Regions from separate parts of the Methylobacterium sp. ap11 genome, predicted to be linked through region 1. Evidence: riboswitches for the same ligand, from Rfam matches in the RefSeq annotation. Region 1 holds a riboswitch; the other holds the start of a gene.
What was found. Region 1 has a riboswitch for cobalamin ahead of BMX97_RS21830 (TonB-dependent receptor). Riboswitches for the same ligand answer to the same signal wherever they lie in the genome.
Positions count from the first base shown of each region.

Region 1 (4,744 bases):
ACCAGCTCGACGCGATGGACCTCCTGCGCGCGATCAGCCGTACCGGTACATGCGTCGTCGCCGTCCTGCACGACCTCACCCTGGCCGCCCGCTTCTGCGACCGGCTCGTGGTGCTCAGCGAGGGCCGGATCGTCGCCGACGCGCCGCCCGCCCTCGCCCTGACCGACCCGCTGCTTCAGGCCGCCTTCGGCATCACGGTCCTGCGCGGCACCCATGCCGACGGTACAGCCTACATCCTGCCCTGGGATCGCTCGGGGCCACACCGGGAGGACGACCATGACCCAGCCGGCCAAGACCGCTCCTGAGTATAAGACCGCTCCTGACCGCGACGCCGTCGAGGCGCTGATGCGGGACTCCTTGCGCGATCCGGGTACGGCCTGGAGCCTCGGCAGCTTCGGGGCGATCGCGGAGTTCATGCGCGACCCCGACGAGCCCGTCTCGGCTCTGCCCGACGCTCGCCTCGGGATGGCAACGGCCCGCGGGGCCATCGCGTTGCGGCCCCACCCCGACCTGCGCCCGGTCGCCTACGAGACGGCGGTCGCCTCGGGCTGGAACCACGCGGTGGCGCTCTGCCTGCCGGAAGACGCCTGCGTCATGAACCGGCGCGGCGTCGTGACGGAGCTCGGCCCCGATCACGAAGCCGCACGGCCGGAGGACCGCGACGGGGTGCTGTTCGATCTCGGCCTCGACCTCCTCGCCATCGACGCCTGTGTGCGCAGCCGCGATCCCGAGGTCGTCGCCTGCCTGCGGGCCGGGGCCGGGCAGCCGCTCTTCGCGCCCGGCAACCCGATCGGGCCGCGCCTCGTCGCCATGAGCCCGCATCGGGTCTTCCTGGCCCGCTTCGGCCGCATCGAGGTCTACGCCCCGATCCCGCCCTCCGGCGGCACCAGCCCGGAGGGGCCGCACACCCACGTTCTGCCGAAGCTCCTGCGGAGCGGCCGAACCCATGCCGCGACGACCCCGATCCCGGCCGGCCTCGTGCCCTGCGCCGCCCTGCACCCGGCCCATCCCTACAAGGACATGCAGGGGCAGCGCATCGCCTTCGACGCGGAGCGCCTGGCGGCGTTCCAGGTCCTGCTGCAGCTCTGGGGCGATCCGGCGCTGGTCGCCGTCAAGCATGGGGCCGAGGATCACGGCGGCGCGGTGTCGAGCCGGCACGCGCAGGCCGCCCGGCGGGTGGCCGAGGCGCAAAGCCGCTACCTTCGCGGCGAGCCCATCGAGGTCGGCCCCGGCGACGAGGAGGACGAGGCCGCCGACATCCACGCCTGACCATGTCCCCGATCGTCGAGGGCGGGCGAATGCCCCGCCAGCGGGTCGTCGGCCTGATCGGCTGCCCAGGCGCGGGCAAGACGACCTACGCGCGCCGGTTCGATCCGCGCGAGGGCTGGGTCCACCTCACCCTCGACGACCTGCGGCAGGCGCTCTGGCCCCCTGACCGGCAGATGTACTGGGAGGTCCGGCGCGGCGGCTACGACGCCGAGGCGCATGCCCTGCTGCACTGGGTGAAGGAGGCGGCTTTGCAAGCCGCCCTCGCGCAGGGCTTCAGCGTGGTGATGGCCGACACCCATCTGACGCGCGAGGTCTTCGCGCGCGAACTCGAGATCGTCGAGGCCCACGGCCTCGCCGTCGAGTGGAAGCTGTTCGATGTGCCCTGGGAGGTGCTGGTGGCGCGCAACGAGGCGCGGGGCCGGCTCGACCCGGCCCACCGCCAGCCCGAGGACGTGCTGCGGCTGACCTACGAGGCGTTCCAGGCCCCGGATGCCTGGTGGCGGGCGCTGCCCGCAGACCGGATCGAGGTCATCCCGGTCTGAATACCACCCTTGCTCATCGTCTCATGAGGCGGCGGTTCCGTGGACGGAAACAGTGACGTCAACCTCAAGCTGACGCTCCTCTACCGCCTGCGGTTGCTGGCCGGGACATCACGCTACTACGCCGCCACCGCGACGACGAAGCAGTTGCTGAAGCTCGGCTTGATCGAGGCGACGGGACGCATCCATCCCGACTCGCAGTTCTGCGAGTACGCATTGACCGTGGCGGGCCGCCGGGCCCTCGCGCGGCGAGAGACCGAAGATCGATGACGGCGATCAGCTTCTGGCTTGATCTTGTGACATTGCGCCGTGCGCGAACGGCTGTTCGCGCGCCTCGTTGCACAGCGGTGGATCAGGGATAATTTGCAAAATCTCCGCGCTCGTCTCGGCCTGCTTGCCAGGCCGCGCGTCGAATTCGTTCGGAAGAGGATGCCGTCGGTCGATTTGCGAGCACCAAGAGCGCTGATTCATGCATCAGTGCTGTGCCAGAGAGATCACACCTGCCTGGATCGTTTACGATACGATTGACGGTCAGGATCGTGGCTGTGATACGTCGTCATGACGGTTCCCTTCGGGGATAAAAAGGGAACGCGGTGAGGGCGAGAGCCCGATGCCGCGGCTGCCCCCGCAACTGTGAGCGGCGAGCCCACCATCACCTTACGTCACTGGGGACGCAAGACCTCCCTGGGAAGACGATGGCGGGCGGCGACCCGTGAGCCAGGAGACCTGCCGTCAGCCGTGGTCACATGTGGGCCGTGCCGGACGGGGTGTGTCGGTGCCTCCACAGTGACGTGCCACAGCCATGAAGGCTCTTTCCGTGCGCGTCTCCTATCCCTGGTTCCTTGCGGCACTTGCCGCCGGCCTGCCTGGCCATGCCCTGGCGCAAGCCGCCGGCGAGATCCGCCTCGACGAGATCGAGGTTACCGCACCCCCGCCTGCCTCCACCGGGGCCGCCGCCAGCGCAGGCTATCCTGGCGGTATCTCCGGGATCGGCGGCGCCCTGCGCCCGGTCGAGGCAGCGAGCGCCGGTGTCATCAGCGGCGCGGCGATCAACAGCCGCCCGGTGACCCGCCCGGGCGAGGTCCTGGAGTCGGTGCCGGGCCTGATCGTCACCCAGCATTCCGGCGAGGGCAAAGCCAACCAGTTCTTCCTGCGCGGCTTCAACCTCGACCACGGGACAGACATCGCCATCCACGTCGACGGCATGCCGGTGAACATGCGCACCCACGCCCACGGCCAGGGTTACGCCGACCTCAACTTCCTGATCCCCGAGCTCGTCGGCGCGGTCGAGTTCCACAAGGGCCCGTACTTTGTCCGCGACGGCGACTTCGCCTCGGCGGGGTCGGTGCGGATCGACTACCTCGACAAGCTCGACCGCAACATCGCTCTGACCACCCTCGGGAGCTTCGGCTTCAAGCGCGGGCTCTCGGCGGCCTCCGTGCCGCTCGGTGCGGGCAACCTGCTCGTCGCCGGCGAGGCGCAGACCTACGATGGGCCGTGGGTCGTGCCCGATGGCCTGCGCAAGCTCAACGGCGTGGCGCGCTACAGCCAGGGTACCGCGACCGACGGGTTCGCCGTTACCGGCATGGCCTACTGGGCGAAGTGGAATGCCACCAACCAGATCCCCGAGCGAGCGGTAGCGGAAGGGGTCATCGGCCGGTACGGCACCCTCGATCCGACCGATGGCGGTGACACCGGGCGCTTCTCGCTCTCCGGGTACTGGAGCCAGTCGGATGCCGGCGGCATCACCCGGGCCTCGGCCTACGTGATCCGCTACCAGATGAACCTCTGGAACAACTTCACCTACTTCCTCAACGATCCGGTCAACGGCGATCAGTTCCGCCAGCGCGACAGCCGCGTGCTCGGTGGTGGCGAGATTTCCCGCGTCTTCCAGGGCGACCTGTTCGGCCTGCCGATGGAGAACGAGATCGGTGTGCAGACCCGCACCGATGATATCCGGGTCGGCCTGTTCAATACGACCGCGCGTCAGTACCGCTCGACGGTGCTGGATGACCGGGTGCTGGAGGCGAGCGCGGCCTTCTACTACGAGAACCGGGTACGCTGGACCGACTGGCTGCGCACCAGCGTCGGGTTTCGGGCTGACGGTTACTATGCCGACGTCCGCTCCGACACGCCAGCCAACTCCGGCAAAGCTCGTGACGGCATCGTCAATCCGAAGCTCGGCGCGGTGTTCGGACCGTGGCTCGATACCGAGTTCTATGTGAACTATGGCGGCGGCTTCCACTCGAACGACGCCCGCGGCGTCACCGCCACCGTCGATCCTGTGAGCCCGCTGTTCAACATCTCCCGCTCGCCGTTCCTGGTGCCCTCGACCGGCTACGAGGTCGGCATCCGCAACCGCTCGATCGCCGGGCTGGAGACGAGCCTCGCTCTGTTCCGGCTCGACTTCGCCTCCGAGAACCTGTTCCAGGGCGACACCGGCACCACCGAGCCGAGCCGGCCGACCCGCCGCTTCGGCATCGAATGGAGCAACCACTACGCCGTCTTGCCCTGGCTGGCGCTCGAAGGCGACCTGACGATCACCAATGCCCGGTTCTCCGACCGCGATCCGGTGGGCCAGCGGGTGCCGGAGGCGCCGACCACCATCGCCTCGGCGGGCGTCACCTTCGGCGAAGGCCTGGGCTGGTTCGGATCCTTGCGCCTCCGCTACTTCGGACCGCGTCCCCTGATCGAGGACAACTCGGTGCGCTCGAAGCCGACCGCACTCCTCAACGGCCGGGTCGGCTATAACTTCAACAATGGCGTCAGCCTCTCCCTCGACGTGCTGAACCTGACGAACGCCAAAGCCGACCAGATCACCTACTACTACGTGTCCCGCCTGCCGGGAGAGGACGCTGCCGGAGTCGCCGACCGGCATTTCCACCCGGTCGAGCCGACGGCCGTTCGACTGACCCTGGCCGGCCGGTTCTGACGCC
Region 1 covers NZ_FOEB01000017.1:26,865-31,608, reverse strand. Annotated here, with positions in the region: gene BMX97_RS21850 (ABC transporter ATP-binding protein) at 1-305, shown strand, start outside; gene BMX97_RS21845 (DUF6925 family protein) at 277-1,269, shown strand; gene BMX97_RS21840 (AAA family ATPase) at 1,299-1,811, shown strand; gene BMX97_RS21835 (hypothetical protein) at 1,851-2,078, shown strand; cobalamin riboswitch at 2,354-2,557, shown strand; gene BMX97_RS21830 (TonB-dependent receptor) at 2,611-4,740, shown strand.

Region 2 (4,744 bases), on a different contig from region 1:
GGCGCTCGCGCCGAGATCCGCCCCGGCTCGCCACGGCGTCGGATCGCCGTAGCCGTTCAGGCCCCGCAGCACGAGGAACGACGCCAGGGCGGCGGCCCCGAGCGCCAGGAGCCGGCGGCGGCGAACCCCCGCCTCCAGGGCGTACCACGGGCCGAGCGCGTAGCCCGCCGCCGCGACGCCGATCCAGGGCAGGACCGGGTAGGAGGTGCGGGCCACGCCCCAGGGCAGCGGGATGAAGCCGCGCTGGTGCAGGATCGACCACGCGACGTAGCCCGGTTGGCCGGGCGCCAGCACGATCCCGTCGAGGAGGTTGTGCCCGAGCATGACGACGAGCGCGACCGCGACGAGGACCGGCCGGGGCAGCCGGATCAGTCCTGCAAGCGCGATCATGCCGAGCCCGATCGCCCAGATCACCTGCAGGTAGAGGACCGGCGGCAGCAGGCTGCGGGTCCAGGCGAGGTTCACGAGGGTGAGCTCGAGCGCGATCAGGAACAGGCCACGGGTGAGGAGGAAGCGCGAGGCCGCCCCCGGGCCGTGGCGGCCGGCATAGAGGCTGGCCGAGAGCCCGGTGAGGAGAAGGAAGACCGGCGCGCACAGATGCGCGGTGAGCCGCGTCGTTGCGAGGCCGGGCGGGGTGACCGCGAGGTCCATCGGGTCGCGGACCTGGGCGTGCAGGAAGAAGAACTCGCGGACGTGGTCGACCAGCATCAGCAGCATGACGAGGCCGCGCAGCGCGTCGATCGCGGCGATGCGCGGCGGGCGGGGGCCGGCGGTCACGAGGCGGCCTCGTCAGCGAGCCGCGACAGGAGCCGGCGCACGTCCGGCGGCGTCCAGACCCGGCCGCCGCGGGGCTTGGGGATCCCGCGCCGGGTCAGGCAGGCGGCGATGCCCTCGGGCGTCGCCCCGGCTTCCGCCGTGATGGCGGCGAGCACCGGGGCGAGGCGCTGGCGGTAGCCCCGGGCGCGGGTGGCCGCCGCGTCCCGGCCGGCATCGCCCCTGCGCGCGGGCGCGCCCGCATCGCCCAGGCGGGCGGGGGCGGCCATCAGAACCGCACCGACAGGGTGCCGGTGAAGCGGCGCGGCGTGCCCGGAAACACCCTGAAGACGTTGAGTGAGCTCGCGTAATAGGTGGTGTCGAAGACGTTCTCGACGTTCAGGCCGAAGCGGAAATTCTCCCACTTGTAGTAGGCCAGCGCATCGACCGCGATGTAGCCCGGCAGCCGGAAGGCGCCGCCATTCGCGTCGCCGGCCCGTTCGCCGACCGCCCGCGCGCCGCCGCCGATCCCGAATCCCTTCCAGGGTCCCTCCTGCGCCTCGTAGACGGCGAGCAGGCTGCCCGAATGGCGCGGCACATTGATGAGGGGCGCGCCGACCGGCAGCACGTTGTCCTTGGTGACCACCGCGTCGGCGAAGACGTAGCCGGCCAGGACCTTGACCGAGGGCGAGAGCTGGCCGGCCGCCGTGAACTCGAAGCCCTGGCTGCGCACCGCGCCGGCGGCGATCGAGAAACCGCTGTTGTTGGGATCCGCGGTGAGCACGTTCTGACGCTCGACCCGGAAGGCGGCGCCCGTCAGGCTCAAGGCGCCGCCGTAGAGGTCGAGCTTGGTGCCGACCTCGTAGCCGAGGCCGGTCTCCGGCGCGAACGGGCCGTTGAACGAGGAGGCCGCGGCGTCCGGCCCGATATTCGGCCGGAAGCTCGTGCCGACATTGGCGTAGAGCGACAGTTCCGGCAGCGGCTGGTAGACGAGGCCGGCCCGGGGCGTGGCGGCGAAGTAGGTCTGGTCGCTCCGGACCCCGGTGCTGCGCTCGCGGAACGCCTGCTCGAAGAAATCGAACCGCACGCCGACCATCGCCTTCCACTCGGGCGACAGCGCGATCTGGTCCTGGGCGTAGAGCGCGGTGTTGGTGACCTGCTCGATGCCGTTGGTCTGGCGCGTGTAGTTCGGAAGCGGCTGGCCGTAGGCCGGGGCGTAGATGTCGAGCGAATACGGGTTCGTGCGGGTGTTGGAGCGGATCTGCTGGTAGGTGCCGTCGGTGCTCTCGCGCTCGAAGCCGAGCAGCACGGTGTGGCCGATCCCGGCGGTGTCGAAGCGTCCGACCAGCTCGGCCTGGCCGAGCGCGATGTCGGCGCGGTAGTTGCGGTAGTTGCGGTCGCGCAGGACGGTGCGGTTGTCGGCGGCGATGCCCCGCACCTCGACCGCCTCGCCGGTGAGCGAGTTGGAGTTGAGATAGGTGGCAAGCCGCATCTGCCAGTCGGCGTCGAAGCGGTGGTCGACCCGGATCTGCATCGAGTCGTTGGTCTGGTAGATGCTCTGGCCCGGCTCGCCGAGGAAGCGCGAGATCGGCAGGAAGCCGAGCCGGTTGTTGATCGCGATGACGCCGCGGTCGAACACCGTGCGGTTGCGCAGGAACTCGGTCTCGACCGTCACCTTGGTGTCGGGCGTGACCTGCCAGCTCACGACGGGAGCGACGAACAGCCGGTCGCCATCGACGAAATCGCGGAAGCTGTTCTGCCGCCCGGCCGCGAGGTTGAAGCGGTAGAGGAGCGTGCCGTCCTCGTTCAGCGCGCCGCCGGAATCCACCGTGCCGCGGACCTCCTCGAACGAGCCCCACAGCCCGCCCATCTCGACGAAGCGCTCGGCCGTCGGCTGCTTGGTGATGATGTTGACGAGGCCGCCCGGGTCGCTGCGCCCGAACAGGCCGCCGCCGGGGCCCTTCAGCACCTCGATCCGCTCGACGTTCTGGGTGTCGGGCGGCGGTGGGAAGCCGCGGTTGAGCGGAAAACCGTTCTTGTACAATTCCGAGGTGGTGACGCCCCGGATGGCGTAGCTGAAGATGGTCAGCCCGCCGAAATTGTTCTGCAGGGCCACGCCCGGCGTGTAGGTGAGGACGCGGTCGATCCGGGTGGCGGCGAGATCGGTGATGACCTCGCGCGGCGCCACGGTGACGACCTGGGGCACGTCGCGCTGGAGCGTGTCGGTCTTGGTGCTGCTGACCGCGCGGTCGGCCCGGAAGCCCGCGGTCGGGCCGATGAGGCCTATCGTGCCGGACGCCGTAGTCGGAAGCGTCGGCAGGCCCGGTGCCGCGGCGGCCGGGCGCGGGCCCTCCACCACGACTTCGTCGAGGGCGATGCTCTCCTGGGCGCGGGCCGCGGGCGCGGCGAGACCGACGGCGACGGCGCCCGCCAGGGCGGTGCAGCGGCGACGGCGGGAGGGCGCAGGATGGCGAAGCGGCGGACGGGTTCTCACGAAGCACACTCGATGTTGCCGTGCGGGGCGGACGGACGAGCGGCAGGCGGCATCCCGCGTTCCTAGAACGCGGCAGCCGGACCCGAGCGCTCCCCCGGGCCGCACCGCCCGCAGGACGTGACCGCGCCGACGTGGCGCGCGCCGAAGGCAGGTCTCCTGGCTCGCGGATCGTCGCTCCCGCCTGGCCTTCCCGGTGCGGCGCACCAGTGACCGTCGGCGGCGGGATCTCTCCGCTCACAGTTGCGGGGGCAGCCCCGGTTTGGCCCGAACGGTCTTGTCCGACCGAGCGCACCGGGTTCCCTCTTAGCCCCGGGCGTGACGCCCGGGGAACCTTGGCTGCCGTGAAAGTGCCACGGTCGCCGCGCTGCAGCAATAGACCGGAAACGCATTGTAATAACGTTGCGCATCCTGTGTCCACAGGAACACAACGGATCTCGCCTTGTCAGAGCTCAGGGCGTGCCGACCTGCCGCAGGTACGCGGCGGTCGCCGGATGGAGCCACGCGGCCGGGACCGCCGCCGCGAGGTCGCGGGGATCGCTCGGACGCTCGTGCGGCTGACGCCGCGCCAAGGCCGGCCGCGCCGCGTCGATCGCCGCGACGAGGCGGGCGACGGCCGCCGGGTCGAGCCCGGGCCGGCCGAGGATGAAGCTCCACGACCCCACCGTCTCGATCGCCGCGGCCTGCCCCGGAAAGGTGCCGGCCGGCACGGTCATGCGGCGTAGGGACGGGCTCGCGGCGAGGATCGCGGGGATCGCGTTCAAGGGGGGGCCGAGGAATCGCGCCCCGCCGGGTGCCGTGGCCGCGGCCCGAAAGCCCGGCCATCCGGTGCCGCCGCCCCACAGCGCCGCGGCGCGACCGTCGCGCAGCATCGCCGGGCCGTCGCCGGCATGGTCGAGGAGGACGGGCCGGATGTCGTGGTCAGGGTCGAGGCCCGCGCCGCGTAAAACAGTGCGGCCCATGGCGGTAAGGCCGGAGCTGCGGGTACCGAGCGCCACCGGCCGGCCGCGCAGGTCGTCGAATGCCTGAATCGGCCCGTCCGCCGGGACCACGAACAGGCCCGGCGCCGAATAGACCGGAGCGACCACGGTGACGGCCGGCGCAGCCCCCTGCCCCGCCAGGGCCTCGTAGGCGTACTCGCCCTGGACGAGGCCGAGGTCGACGCGGCCCCCGCGCAGGAGGTCGAGGTTCTCGGTCGAGCCCTTGCTCGCCCGCAACTCCAGGGTGATGTCCGGGCTCGTCTCCCGGATCGCCGCCGCCAGCGCCTCGCCGTAGGCCGGGAAACCGCCGCCGGGCGTAGCGGTGGCGAGAACGAGGTGGAGCGGTTCCTTGGGCGCCTCCTGCCCCCCCTCCCCGGCGCGGGCGGGCGGATGGACGAGACCGATCAGGGCCAGGACCGCGAGGAGGCGGCGCCACGACGGAGCGCTCGGCGGGCGCCTCGACCCCGAGCAGGTTTCGCCGAAGCGGTGACCAGTTCGGCGCCGAAAACCTGCGACGAAC
Region 2 covers NZ_FOEB01000020.1:52,851-57,594, reverse strand. Annotated here, with positions in the region: gene BMX97_RS23595 (acetyltransferase domain-containing protein) at 1-777, opposite strand, end outside; gene BMX97_RS23590 (hypothetical protein) at 774-1,043, opposite strand; gene BMX97_RS23585 (TonB-dependent siderophore receptor) at 1,043-3,187, opposite strand; cobalamin riboswitch at 3,376-3,597, opposite strand; gene BMX97_RS23580 (TAXI family TRAP transporter solute-binding subunit) at 3,697-4,744, opposite strand, start outside.
Region 2: another riboswitch for cobalamin. It lies ahead of BMX97_RS23585 (TonB-dependent siderophore receptor); the one in region 1 lies ahead of BMX97_RS21830 (TonB-dependent receptor).